Sphaerotilus microaerophilus: one gene and its partner. The protein of the gene in region 1 binds, or shares a complex with, the protein of each later gene. Links are inferred from orthologs where the notes say so. Each region holds a gene or a part of one and is shown in the gene's direction. Other genes may lie near its edges.

What was found.
Region 2: the proteins of NGK70_RS14180 (region 1) and NGK70_RS19830 are in contact, whole or in part, in a cryo-EM structure (PDB 9GE8), measured with the Escherichia coli proteins. The link is inferred for Sphaerotilus microaerophilus from one-to-one orthologs.

The regions. Positions count from the first base shown.
Region 1 is NZ_AP025730.1:3,280,223-3,287,062, reverse strand. Bases 2,380-5,306 are described here. They hold NGK70_RS14180 (ABC transporter ATP-binding protein), read left to right. Parts: upstream 2,380-3,415; coding sequence 3,416-4,198; downstream 4,199-5,306. Other genes in these bases: upp (uracil phosphoribosyltransferase), read left to right, coding at 5,088-5,306; rlmB (23S rRNA (guanosine(2251)-2'-O)-methyltransferase RlmB), read left to right, coding at 4,218-5,048; NGK70_RS14185 (arylesterase), read right to left, coding at 2,695-3,417; NGK70_RS14190 (hypothetical protein), read right to left, coding at 2,380-2,685. Also shown: NGK70_RS14200 (hypothetical protein), read left to right, coding at 1-437; NGK70_RS14195 (endonuclease domain-containing protein), read right to left, coding at 620-1,018; more of NGK70_RS14190, read right to left, coding at 2,191-2,379; more of upp, read left to right, coding at 5,307-5,711; NGK70_RS14165 (hypothetical protein), read left to right, coding at 5,743-6,111; NGK70_RS14160 (chromate transporter), read right to left, coding at 6,142-6,678; NGK70_RS14155 (chromate transporter), read right to left, coding at 6,729-6,840.
Region 2 is NZ_AP025730.1:4,643,614-4,650,663, forward strand. The notes cover bases 1,878-5,014. They hold NGK70_RS19830 (ABC transporter permease), read left to right. Parts: upstream 1,878-2,183; coding sequence 2,184-4,814; downstream 4,815-5,014. Other genes in these bases: NGK70_RS19825 (dioxygenase family protein), read right to left, coding at 1,878-2,085; NGK70_RS19835 (chemotaxis protein CheW), read right to left, coding at 4,834-5,014. Also shown: NGK70_RS19815 (S1C family serine protease), read right to left, coding at 1-415; NGK70_RS19820 (Nif3-like dinuclear metal center hexameric protein), read left to right, coding at 441-1,196; more of NGK70_RS19825, read right to left, coding at 1,261-1,877; more of NGK70_RS19835, read right to left, coding at 5,015-5,382; NGK70_RS19840 (methyl-accepting chemotaxis protein), read right to left, coding at 5,541-7,050.

The DNA.
Region 1 (6,840 bases):
AAACGCGGCGCAGCTTCGTCGAGCTGCTGAAGCGCCTGGCCGCTTACGTGGAGTTCACGGCCAACGGCGATGTGGCCAAACTGGGCAGCACCGGCTTCGAGCTCAGGCAGGAGCAGGCGCGCGCCTCGAATGGCAATGGTGCGCTGCCGGGGCCGATGGCTGGCCTGCGCGGTGCACCGACCGAACACACCGGGCGGATCGAGCTGCATGCCAACCGCGCCGAGGGTGCGCTGGGCTACGAGGTGCAGACCGCGTCCACCGACCCGAGCAGCGTGAGTACTGAAGCCTCGGTCTGGTCGCACGTGCAGACGGTGTTTTCGGTACAGCGCTTCACTGTCGATGACTTGAGGCCCGGCTTCGTCTGGGTGCGCATGCGCGGGGTCAACAACCGGGGTTCCGGACCCTGGACGAGCCCGCTGCGGGTGCTGGTGACCTGAGAGGCTGAGCGGGGGCGAGGGCGGGAGGAGGGCAGGGGGGCAGGGTCACTGGCCAGCGCTGCCTTGCCGGCGGAGTCGCCGGTGTGGCTCATGTGTCCGAAGTTGCCGACATGGGTGAAATCGAACGGCAGGGCCGACGCGGCGACTGCCAGGCCAGCCATCAGCGGAAAGTGACGGCACAGTCAGCGTGAGTGACCCAGGCAACGGCTTGAATCCCAGGTCACGGCGCCCTGCGGGTCAGGAAACATCTGCTGCATCAAGAAGCCCATGACAGCGGCCATGTCCTGCTTCACGTCCTTGTCCAGGATATGGACCACATGCAGGCCCAGCCCCGCCAGAAAGGCGTCGCGTTGTGCGTCATAGTCCGCCTTGTCGTCGTGACTGCTGCCATCCACCTCGACGACGGTGTTCTTCTCGGCGCAGAAGAAGTCCACGATGTAGTTGCCAATGATCTTCTGCCGGTCGAAATCCAGCCCCTTGAACTGCCCCTTCCTGAGCTGATTCCAGAGCAGCACTTCGGACAGATTGCCCGCCTTGCGCAATGCCTTGGCCCGTTCCTTCAACCGAGGGTTGAACGGCAACGACCGATAGTTCCGGGTGAACCTGGAACCGTCCCCATTCCCCTCCTCCGGAGGGGTGCCCCGCAGGGGCGGGGTGGTTGCATTCAAGTCTCGTTGTGCCATCGTGAACCACCCCGTCAGGCTTCGCCTGCCACCCCTCCAACGGAGGGGAATCAATGCTGCGTTGCCTGCCCCTGGCGGCCGGCGTCTCCATTCCCCTCCTCCGGAGGGGTGCCCCGCAGGGGCGGGGTGGTTGCGTTCAAGTCTCGTTGTGCCATCGTGAACCACCCCGTCAGGCTTCGCCTGCCACCCCTCCAACGGAGGGGAATCAATGCTGCGTTGCCTGCCCCTGGCGGCCGGCGTCTCCATTCCCCTCCTCCGGAGGGGTGCCCCGCAGGGGCGGGGTGGTTGCATTCAAGTCTCGTTGTGACATCGTGAATCACCCCGTCAGGCTTCGCCTGCCACCCCTCCAACGGAGGGGAATCAATGCTGCGTTGCCTGCCCCTGGCGGCCGGCGTCTCCATTCCCCTCCTCCGGAGGGGTGCCCCGCAGGGGCGGGGTGGTTGCATTCAAGTCTCGTTGTGACATCGTGAATCACCCCGTCAGGCTTCGCCTGCCACCCCTCCAACGGAGGGGAATCAATGCTGCGTTGCCTGCCCCTGGCGGCCGGCGTCCCCATTCCCCTCCTCCGGAGGGGTGCCCCGCAGGGGCGGGGTGGTTGCATTCAAGTCTCGTTGTGCCATCGTGAACCACCCCGTCAGGCTTCGCCTGCCACCCCTCCAACGGAGGGGAATCAATGCTGCGTTGCCTGCCCCTGGCGGCCGGCGTCTCCATTCCCCTCCTCCGGAGGGGTGCCCCGCAGGGGCGGGGTGGTTGCATTCAAGTCTCGTTGTGCCATCGTGAACCACCCCGTCAGGCTTCGCCTGCCACCCCTTCAACGGAGGGGAATCAATGCTGCGTTGCCTGCCCCTGGCGGCCGGCGTCTCCATTCCCCTCCTCCGGAGGGGTGCCCCGCAGGGGCGGGGTGGTTGCATTCAAGTCTCGTTGTGCCATCGTGAACCACCCCGTCAGGCTTCGCCTGCCACCCCTCCAACGGAGGGGAATCAATGCTGCGTTGCCTGCCCCTGGCGGCCGGCGTCTCCATTCCCCTCCTCCGGAGGGGTGTCCCGCAGGGGCGGGGTGGTTGCTGAACCTCACCTGTCCGATCGTCCCGGTGGCTGACAGCCGCCCTCCAGCCACGCTGCGGCGCTGGCACGCGTCAGCTTGAAGCTGGGCGGCACGCGCACTTCGGCGATCGTGTCGCCCCAGGCGCCGCGTGCGCTGAGCAGCGCGTAGGGGTGCTCCTCGTCGGGCACGATGTCGATCATCACCACCACCGATCCATCCGTGCCGGTCAGCGTGAACTCCTTGTGCAGCTCGGCGTGCCGCTGCTGCTCGTGGCGGCGCAGCACCTCGCCCGCCGTCTTGACCAGGGTGTTGAAGGCGGCCTGATCGAGCGGCTTGGGGTTCTTCTTGTCGCGCCCCATGGTCCAGGGGCCGACCAGGGCCGGCTCGGCTTCGCCGGCCTTGTACATCGCGACGGCCCAGCCGTCGTCGTCGTTGTTCTTGATGACCTGGGCGGTCCAGCCGTTGTCACGCCAGCGGCGTGGCTCGTGGATGGCTTCGTTGTCGGGGCTTTCGGTGGGCATGGTCAGGCTCTATCCCTTCGCGCCAGGCTGCTTCAGCCAGGGCAGCAGCACCGGCCAGACGTTGGCGAGGATGCGCGGATGCGCCGCCTCGTTGGGGTGGATGCGGTCGGCCTGGAACCAGCGCATCGGGTCGGCATCGTCAGCCACGCCGGCCAGCAGGAAGGGCAGCAGGGCGGCTGACTCCTGTTTGGCGACCTGGGGGAACAGGGCCTGGAAGTCCCGCGTATAGCCCGGCCCGTAGTTGGGCGGCACCTGCATGCCGATGAGCATGACCTTGGCGCCGGCGGCCTTGGCCTGTTGGGCCATGGCGGCCAGGTTGGCGCGGGTCATCTCCAGGGGCAGGCCGCGCAGGGCGTCGTTGCCGCCGAGCTCGATCACCACGTGGGTGGGGCGATGCTGGGCGAGCAGGGCGGCCAGGCGCGAGCGCCCCCCGGAGGTGGTGTCGCCGCTGATGCTGGCGTTGACCACCTCGGTGCCGGGCAGTTCGGCCTTCAGGCGCTGGTCGGCCAGGGCCACCCAGCCGCTGCCGCGGCGCAGGCCGTATTCGGCCGAGAGGCTGTCGCCGACCACCAGCAGGCGTCGTTTCGGTGAGGGGGCCGCGGTCGTGGTCGGGGTCGAAGCGGCACAAGCCATGCCGGCGGCGCCGGCCAGCCCGAGCAGGATAAAGTGCCGCCGGTCGACACTGACACCAACACCTACGCAGCCGGCGCGCTGCCAGGGCTGCAAACGCATGGGCAAGAACATCATTGAAGTCAAGGGCGTGACCAAGCAGGTCCGCGATGCCACGGGGGTGCTGACGATTCTGCACGAGATCGAATTCAGCCTCGCCGAGCGCGAGTCGGTGGCGATCGTCGGCGCCTCGGGCTCCGGCAAGAGCACGCTGCTGTCCATCCTGGCGGGGCTGGACCTGCCGACCAGCGGCCAGGTCCGGCTGGCGGGGGTGGACCTGTTCACGCTGGACGAGGACGCCCGCGCTGCGGTGCGGGGCGAGCGCGTGGGCTTCGTGTTCCAGAGCTTCCAGCTGATGGGCCACCTGAGCGCACTGGAGAACGTGATGCTGCCGCTGGAGCTGCGCGGGGACCGCCAGGCCCGCCGCCTGGCCACCGAGATGCTGCAGCGCGTCGGCCTGGGCGAGCGCCTGGGGCATTACCCGCGCCTGCTGTCGGGCGGCGAACAGCAGCGCGTGGCGCTGGCGCGCGCCTTCGTGCTGCGCCCGGCGGTGCTCTTTGCCGACGAGCCCACCGGCAGCCTCGACCATGCCACCGGCGAGGCGGTGATGCAGCTGATGTTCGACCTCAACCGCGAGGTGGGCACCACGCTGGTGCTGGTGACCCACGACCCGGCAATCGCCTCCCGTTGCGACCGCCAGATCCGCATCGAGGCGGGGCGGATCACCGCCGACGTGGCCGTCCGCGCCCCTGGCGGCGATGCCGCTGCGGCCCTGGCCGGCGGTGCCGCCACTGATGCCGCTGCTGATGCCTCCGCCGTTGCCGCCACCGCGGCAGCCGCTTGAATTCCTGATCGGACCCCTGATGCCTGCCAACCTGCTGTTCGGCTTCCATGCCCTGACCGTGCGCCTGAAGATCGCGCCGCAAACCGTGCGCGAGCTGTACTTCGACCCGTCGCGGCGTGACGCCCGCATGCGCCACTTCGTCGAGCGCGCCCGCGCCGCCGGCGCCACGCTGGTGGAGAGCGACGACGCCCGCCTGTGCAAGCTGGCCCACTCGCCGCGCCACCAGGGCGTGGCCGCGCGGGTGGACCCGCTGCCGCAGCGCCACTCGATCGACGAGCTGCTGGAGGAGCTGGAGGCCGTGGGCGGCGTGCCGCTGCTGCTGCTGCTCGACGGCGTGACCGACCCGCACAACCTCGGCGCCTGCCTGCGCGTGGCCGATGGCGCGGGCGTGCAGGCGGTGATCGCGCCGCAGAAGAACGCCGCGGGCATCAACGCCACCGTCGCCAAGGTGGCCAGCGGCGCGGCCGAGACGGTGCCCTATTTCATGGTGCCGAACCTGGCGCGCACGATGGGCGAACTCAAGGAGCGCGACCTGCGCCTGATCGGCGCCAGCGACGACGCCGAGGCGTCGATCTACGACGTGGACCTCACCGGCCCTGTGGCCCTGGTGCTGGGCGCCGAGGGCGACGGCATGCGCCAGCTCACCCGCCAGACCTGCGACCAGCTGGTGCACATCCCGATGAGCGGCGCGGTGGAGAGCCTGAACGTCTCGGTGGCCACCGCGGTGTGCCTGTACGAGGCGCTGCGCCAGCGCCGGGCGGCGGCGCAGGAAGCAGAGGATGCGCAGGAGCAGGAGCCTGTGGAGCCCGAGGAGGCTGACGCAGATCGTGAAAACGACACACCCGGCTGAGTACACTGCGGGCGTTGCCACGCACCGCCGTCACGCCCGATGCCCGTCCTCGCCGTTCCTCACCCCCTGATTCGCCACAAGGTCGGCCTCCTGCGCGAGGAAGGCTCGACCAAGAAGTTCCGCGAGCTGACCGGCGAGATCGCCCGGCTGCTGGTCTACGAGGCCACGGCCGACTTCCCGCTGGAGCCGGCCACGGTCACCGGCTGGTGCGGCGAAATTCCGGTGGAGCGCATCGCCGGTCGCAAGGTCACGCTGGTGCCGATCCTGCGGGCCGGCCTGGGCATGCTCGATGGCGCGCTGGACATGATCCCGAACGCGAAGGTCAGCGTGGTGGGCGTGGCGCGCAACCACGAGACGCTGCAGCCCGAGCCCTATGTGGACCGCTTCGTCGGCCACCTGGACGAGCGCACCGCGCTGATCCTGGACCCGATGCTGGCCACCGGGGGTTCGATGATCGCCACCGTCGACATGCTCAAGGCGCGGGGCTGCCGCGACATCCGCGCGCTGGTGCTGGTGGCAGCGCCCGAAGGCATTGCCGCGCTGGAGAAGGCCCACCCCGACGTGCGCTGCTGGACGGCCGCCATCGACAGCCACCTCAATGCCGACGGCTACATCCTGCCCGGCCTGGGGGACGCGGGCGACCGCATCTTCGGCACCCGCTGAGCCGCGCCGCCGACTGACAAGGATCCACTTGATGAAGACCTCCCTGAGCCCACGTCGCCTTGGCGCCACCTGCACGCTACTGGCCGGCGCCGCCTTGCTGGCCTTGGCCGGCTGCACCCAGGAAACCCAGAACGAGATCCGCCGCGGCATCCAGAACTGGACCGGCACCAACGGCGTGCTGGAGATCTACGCGGGGGACAAGGTGGTCAAGCGCTTCGTCAAGATCGACAAGATCAGCACCGCCTACGGCACCGACGACACCAATCCGCGCCCGTATCGCTACGGCTACGGCATCCTGGACGAGAACCTCAACGGCACGGCCGACGACGGTGAGAAGCGGGTCTACTTTGAGATCAGCGACTACTCGACGCCCTACGTCTTCCACGAAAGCCCGCGCTGAGCCCCAGGCCGGCGCGACATCGATCTCGGCTCAGACCCAGCCGGCCGCGCCAACCAGCGCGCCCAGGCCGATCAGCCACATCGGACTGACCTGGGTGCGCAGCATCACCAGCAGCGTGAGGCCCAGCAGCAGCCAGGCGCTCCACTGGTGGCGCACGGGCGTGGCCAGCACCCAGCCGGTCGACCAGAGCAGGCCGATGGTCAGCGGCGCCAGACCGGCGGTGAAGGCGCGCACGCCGAGCCGCTCGCGCCGGCTGCCCAGCCAGCGTGAGGCCGCGAAGGCCAGCGTGGAGCTGGGGATCAGGATGCCGGCCATCGTGGCGACCATGCCGGCCAGGCCGGCCACGTTCCAGCCCAGCACGGCGACGAAGAGGATGTTCGGCCCCGGCGCGGCCTGCGCCAGGCCGATCGAGGCGCTGAACTGCGCATCGCTCAGCCAGCCGTGCTCCTGCACCAGGTAGCGCTGCATGTCCGGCGCGGTGGTGATCGCGCCGCCCACCGCCAGCATGGACAGCAGCAGGAAGTGGCCGAACAGGCCGAACAGCGCTGCCGTATCCATGCCGTGCATGCCCAGCACTGCCGACCAGCGCGACAGGTCGAGGAGGGCGTCGAGCGCGCTCATCGCGGCCCCTTGGCCGCGCCACGCCGCAGTACCCAGGCCACGTGCAGCATGGCCACGCCGCCCAGGCCCAGCACCACGGCAGCCATCGGCCAGCGCAGCCCACCGACC
Region 2 (7,050 bases), 1.4 Mb from region 1 along the record:
TGCGGCGTCCATCCGCCAGCACCACCTCGATGCGCTGGGTATCTTCGACCACGTGGTTGTTGGTCAGCAGGTAGCCATCCGCACTGACGATCACCGCCGAGCCCATGCCCGACTCGGGCTCGCCGAAGTAGCGCTTGAACCAGGGCTCCGCGGCGTGCGGCGACCGGGTCTGCGCGCCCTGCGTCAGCACGCTGACCACCGACGGTGCCGCCTGGCGCGCCGCCAGGGCATGCCCCGTCACCGGCGCGTCGGCCGAGGCGCCCCGTGCGCCCGCTGGCGCGCTGTGCACCATCACCTGCACGCCCGCCGCGCTGCTGCGCCCGGCCAGCCACTGCGGCTGCAACGTGGCCAGCACGAAGACCACCGCCACCGCCACGGTGACGGCTTGCGAGAATACGAGCCAGAGCCTGCGCATGTCAGGAAATGAAGGATCTACCGCCGTGGAAACCCGTCGCGACGCACTCACTGCCCACCTGGACCAACTGCTGGAGGTGCCTCGCTTCAGCGATTATGGGCCGAACGGCCTGCAGGTGGAGGGGCGGGAGACGATCCGCCGCCTCGTCACCGGGGTGACCGCCAGCGTGGCCCTGATCGACGCGGCCATCGCGGCCGGGGCAGACGCTCTCCTGGTCCACCACGGCCTGTTCTGGCGCGGCCAGGACGGGCGCGTCACTGGCTGGATGAAGCAGCGCCTGGCCCGGCTGCTGCAGCATGACATCAACCTCTACGCCTACCACCTGCCGCTGGACGCGCATGCCGAGCTGGGCAACAACGCACAGCTCGGCCAGCGGCTGGGCTTCACGGCGCAGGGCCGCTTTGGCGAGCAGCAGCTGGGCTGGCTGGGTAGCCCGCCGGCGGGCATCGGCGACGCTGCCCAGCTGGCCCGCCACGTCGGCGAGCGGCTGGGGCGCACCCCCGTACTGCTGCCCGGCGACGGCCGGCCGCTGCAGCGGGTGGCCTGGTGCACCGGCGGCGCGCAGGGCTGGTTCGAGTCGGCCATCGCGGCGGGGGCGGACGTCTACCTGACCGGCGAGATCTCCGAACCGCAGGCGCACTACGCCCGCGAGACCGGCGTGGCCTACCTGGCCTGCGGCCACCACGCCACCGAGCGCTACGGCGCCGAGGCGCTCGGCGCCCATCTGGCGCAGCACTTCGGGCTGGCGCACCAGCACATCGACATCGACAACCCGGCCTGAGCAGGGTGCCGACGCGGCGGGTCGATCAGGCGGGTCGATCAGGCGGGTCGATCAGGCCGGTCGATCAGGCAGCGAGCTGCGTCGCGGCCGGGCCGAAGGCAAAGCCGTCCATCGCCAGCAGGCCGGCGTCGACGCTGTCATGGATGCGCAGCGCGGCGTGGTCGGCACCGCCCGCTCCGGCCGCCACGTAGAAGGGCAGCCAGTGCTCGTCGGTGGGGTGCTGCTCGGCCGCGTGGGGCGCCTGGCGGCGGTAGTCCCACAGCGCCTCCCAGTCGCGCGCCGCGCCGCGCTCGACCACCCAGTCGCGGAAGGCCGCCACATCGGGCTCGACCGACCGCTCCACGGCCCCGCGGTGGCCAAAGAAGCGCCGCAGGTTGTGCGTCATCGCGCCGCTGCCGATGATCAGCACGCCCTCGGCGGCCAGCGGGGCCAGGGCCGCGCCGATGGCCCACTGCTGGCGCGGCGTCCAGTTCGGCACCAGCGACAGCGGCACCACCGGCACCTCGGCGGCGGGCCACATGCGCTTGAGCAGCGTCCAGATGCCATGGTCCAGGCCGCCAGCGGCCACCGCTTCGGTGGCGATGCCCGCCTCGGTCAGCCGCCGCGCCACATCGACCGCCAGCTGCGGGTCGCCCTGGGCGTCGTACTGCTGTTCGTAGAGCTCGGCCGGGAAGCCGCCGAAGTCGTGGATCGCCCCGTGCTTGCGCTCGGCCAGCACCACCGGGCGGCGCGTCGCGGTGTGCGGCGAGACGACCAGCGCAGCGCGCGGACGGCCAAACTCGCGCTCGATGCGCGCACCGAGCCCGTCGAGGAAGTCACTGGCCGGCGAACGCTCGATCGCGATCATCGGCGAGCCGTGGGAGAGGTAGAGGGTGGGCAGGACGTTCATGATGATTGACATTGCAACACGCCGACCCTGAGGCGACATTCGGCGGCTTTGCACGCTCCATTCGGCGCTGTCACCGCGCATGGTGTACCTTGGCGGCCATGTCTGCCACGCCCCTGAGCCCGGCCCTGCCGCGCCCCGCCACCCGCGCCGATCGCCCCCCTTCCGTCCTCCGCCTGGCCTGGCGCCAGCTGCTGCGCGACTTCCGCGCCGGCGAGCTGCGCCTGATCGGACTGGCGGTGATCCTGGCGGTCGCCGCGCTCAGCTCGGTGGGTTTTTTCTCCGACCGCCTGCAGGGTGGCCTGGCCCGCGACGCACGCTCGCTGCTCGGCGGCGACGCGGTGGTGGCGAGCGACCAGCCTCTGCCGCCTGACTTTGCGCGCACCGCTGCGCAGATGGGGCTGAAGCAGGCGGTCACGGCGAGCTTCCCGAGCATGGCGCGCGCGCCCGAGGAACGTGGCGAGCGCACCCTGCTGGTGGCGGTCAAGGCGGCCAGCGCCGGCTATCCGCTGCGCGGCGCGCTGCGCATCAGCGATGCGCCGGCCACTGCGCAAGGTGCCACACCAAGTGGGGCCGCCTCGGCCCACCGCGAGGTTGCCCAGGGCCCGGCACCCGGCAGCGTCTGGGTCGATGCCGCGGTGCTCGATGCGCTGCAACTGCGCCTGGGCGACACGCTGATGCTGGGCGAGGCGGGGCTGCGCGTGGCCGCCGTGCTGCGGGTGGAGCCCGACCGGGGCGCCGGCTTCATGAACTTTGCCCCGCGGGTGCTGATGCACACCGCCGACCTGGACGCCACCCGGCTGATCCAGCCGGCCAGCCGCGTGACCTGGCGTCTGGCGGTGGCAGCGTACGACGGGCGTGGCGCCAGCACCGCGGTGAAGGGCTACGTCAGCTGGGCCGAGGAGGCGCTGCAGCGCGAGCGGGTACGCGGCGCGCGCGTCGAATCGCTCGACAGTGCCCGCCCGGAAATGCGCCAGACGCTGGACCGCGCCGGCCAGTTCCTGCAGCTGGTGGCCGTGCTGGCTGCGCTGCTGGCCGCCGTGGCCGTGGGCATTGCCGCGCGCGGCTTTGCGCTGCGCCACCTGGACGCCTGCGCCATGCTGCGCGTGCTCGGCCAGCCGCAGCGGCGCATCGCTGCCACCTATGCGCTGGAGCTGCTCTGGGTCGGGCTGCTCGCCAGCGCCCTGGGGGTGCTGCTGGGCCTGGTGGTGCACCAGGGCTTCGTCTGGCTGCTGGCCGGGTTGATCGACGCCCAGCTGCCGGCGCCGACTGCGTGGCCGGCGGCGCTGGGTGGTGGCGTCGGGCTGATCCTGCTGGCCGCCTTCGGTCTGCCGCCGGTGCTGCAGCTCGCCAGCGTGCCGGCGCTGCGGGTGATCCGGCGCGACCTGGGCGAGCCCCGCGCCGCCTCGCTGCTGGTGCTGGCCACCGGCATCGCCGGCTTTGCCGGACTGCTGATGCTGGCCGCTGCCGACCTGAAGCTGGGCGGCATCGCCGTGGGCGGCTTTGCCGCCGCCTGGCTGTTCTTTGCCGGCAGTGGCTGGCTGGCCGTGCACCTGCTGCGCCGCCTGGTGCCCGAGGTGGGCGCGCCACGCTGGCTGACGCTGGCCAAGCGCCAGCTGGCGGCACGCCCGGGGCTGGTCGTGCTGCAGGTCAGCGCCCTGGCGGTGGGCATGATGGCGCTCGTCCTGCTGGTGATGCTGCGCACCGATCTGGTCCGCAGCTGGCGGGCGGCGACGCCGCCGGACGCACCGGACCGCTTCGTCATCAACGTGCTGCCCGAGCAGGGCGAGGCCTTCCGCGCCACGCTGCGCGACGCGGGCGTGGCTCGCTACGACTGGTACCCGATGATCCGCGGCCGGCTGGTGGCGGTGAACGGCCGCGAGGTGAAGCTGGAGGACTACGCCGCCGACCGCGCCAAACGGCTGGTCGACCGCGAGTTCAACCTCAGCCACGATGCCGCGCTGCCGGCGCACAACCAGGTGGTGGCGGGGCGCTGGCAGGCCGACGAGGCGGACGCCCTCAGCGTCGAGGAGGGCCTGGCGCAGACCCTGGGGCTGAAGCTGGGCGACCGGCTGCGCTTCGACATCGCCGGCAGCCCGGTGGAGGGCCGTATCAGCAGCCTGCGCAAGGTGGACTGGGCCTCGATGCGGGTCAACTTCTTCGTGCTGTTCCCGCGCGCCCGGATGACGGACCTGCCGGTGACCTACATCGCGGCCTTCCGCGCGCCCGACGGTGCGGGCCAACGCGGCTTCGACGCCACGCTGGCGCGGCAGTACCCGAACATCACCAGCGTGGACGTGTCCGCGCAGATCGCCCAGGTGCAGCGGGTACTGGACCAGGTGGTGCAGGCGGTGGAGTTTCTGTTTGCCTTCACGCTGGCGGCCGGTCTGCTGGTGCTGTTCGCGGCGGTGAGCGCCAGCCGTGAGGCGCGCGCGCGCGAATTCGCGCTGCTGCGGGCGATGGGCGCGGGCAGCCGACTGCTGGCGCAGGTGCAGCGCGCGGAGCTGCTGTCGGTGGGGGCCCTGGCCGGCCTGCTGGCCAGCGCTGCCGCGATGGGCGTGGGCTGGGCACTGGCGCGCCAGGTGTTCAACTTCGACTGGAACGCGCCGCTGTGGGTGCCGCTGGCCGGCACGGCCGCCGGTGCGCTGCTGGCGCTGGGGGCCGGCTGGTGGAGCCTGCGCGAGCTGCTGCAGCGCCCGGTGGTCGAAACGCTGCGCCGCGCGGCGGACTAGCGCCGCGGGCAGGGGCGGATCAGAAGCTGGCGTCGAGCGCGCCGAGCTCGTCGCCGGTCAGCACCGACTCGATGTCCACCAGGATCAGCATGCGCTCGGCGACGTTGGCGATGCCGCGGATGTAGCGGGTGTCGACCAGGGCATTCATCGCCGGGGCAGGCTGCACCAGCGCCGCGTCGAGCTGGATCACGTCCGACACGGCATCAACCACCGCGCCGATGACCCGCCCACGCATGTTCAGCACGATGACCACGGTCATGGCGTTCAGCTCGGCGCTGTCGCAGCCCAGCTTCAGGCGCAGGTCGATGATCGGCACGATCACGCCGCGCAGGTCCACCACCCCCTTCAGGAAGGCCGGTGAGTTGGCAATGCGCGTGGGTGCCTCGTAGGAGCGGATCTCCTGCACCTTGAGGATGTCGACCCCGTACTCCTCGCCGCCCAGGCGGAAGGTGAGGAACTCACCCGCACTGGCAGCGGCACCGCGGGCGGCGTTGGCCGACTGACGACCGTAGGACGCGAGGGATTGTTCGGCGAGCGCGCTGCGCGGCCGGTCCTGGACGATGCTCATGGGGGACTCCTGTCGAACAGGGAAGGCAGTGAACGCTGGGAACGCGGTGGACGCGGGGAAGGCAGAACGGGCAGGTTCGGCCGCTGGCAGCCGGTGCGCTGGCCGAGCCCCGCAGGAGGGTTATCGGCAGGCACCGGGGATTCAGTAGGCGGCAGGATTCAGAAGGTGGTCCAGTCGTCGCCTGCCGTCGCGACCTGGGTTGCGGCGGCCTGGGTTGGCACGGCAGGCTGGGCGCGGGGAGGCTTCGGCGCGGGGGCCGCCGCCGCACGCGCTGCCTGTGCAGGGGCCGGCTGCGCACGGGCTGGCTCCGCGTGACCACCGGCCACGTGGAAGGCCGCCACGACCTCGGTCAGGCGCCGGGACTGCTCGCGCAGGCTCTCTGCCGCGGCGGCACTCTGCTCGACCAGCGCCGCGTTCTGCTGCGTCATCTGGTCGAGCTGGGTGACCGCGCCGTTGACGTGGCCCAGCTCGACGCTCTGCTCGCTCGCCGCCGAGGTGATCTCGCCGATGATGTGATTGACCCGCTGCACATCGGCAACCAAGGCACCGATGGTGGTCCCGGCAGCGTGGACCAGCCGCCCGCCACTGTCCACGGTCTCGACGCTGGCAGCGATCAGGCCCTTGATCTCGCGCGCCGCATCGGCGCTGCGCTGCGCCAGGCTGCGCACCTCGCCAGCCACCACCGCAAAGCCACGGCCCTGCTCGCCAGCACGCGCGGCTTCCACCGCCGCGTTGAGCGCCAGGATGTTGGTCTGGAAGGCGATGCTGTCGATCACGCCGATGATCTCGCCGATCTTGCGGCTGGAGCCGCTGATCTGCTCCATGTTGTCAACCACCTGGGCCATCACCTGCCCGCCCCGCTGGGCGGCCTCGGCCGCGGCGCTGGCGAGCTGGTTGGCCGCGCGGGCGGAATCCGCCGTCTGCCGCACGGTGGTGGTGAGCTGCTCCATGGAGCTGGCGGTTTGCTGCAGCGAGCCGGCCGTCTGCTCGGTACGGCTGGACAGGTCCTGGTTGCCACTGGCGATCTCGCTGCTGGCGGTGCCGATGGCCTCGGTGGTCTGGCGGATGTTGCCGACCATGCCCGCCAGCGCCCCCTGCATCTCTGCCAGCGCCGCCAGCAGGTGAGAGCACTCGTCGCGGCCGGTGACGACGATCTGGCGGGTCAGATCGCCCCGCGCAATCGCCAGCGCGGTGGCCTCGGCCCGCCTGACCGGCTCGACGATGCTGCGCGAGTTCATCAGCGTGAGTGGGGCCACCAGGATGAACGCCACCGCGAGTGCCGCGGCGAGCGACCACCAGGCCATTTGCACCGTCCGCTCCTGCACGCGGACCGCCGCAAGCGTCTCCGCATCGAGAGCCGACGCCAGGATCTCGACCTGCGCGTCCACGTCACGGACCAGATCCTTGGCAGAAGCCATCGCCTGGTTTGCCGCCGGCGCGTCGTTGAAGCCACCGATCTCGACCGCCTGAAAAACCGGCTTCGCCTTGTCGGCATACTGGGTCATCAAGCTGCTGATCTTGCGCGCCGGATCACCCCTGCCGGCCGCCTCGGCACCTTCCAATCGATGCGCACTGTCCAGGACCTGCGCGACCGCAGCCTGCCACTTCGGGCGATAGGCTCGTTGCTGCTCGGCACTGTCGTAGTTGATCAGCAAATCCTTCTCATAC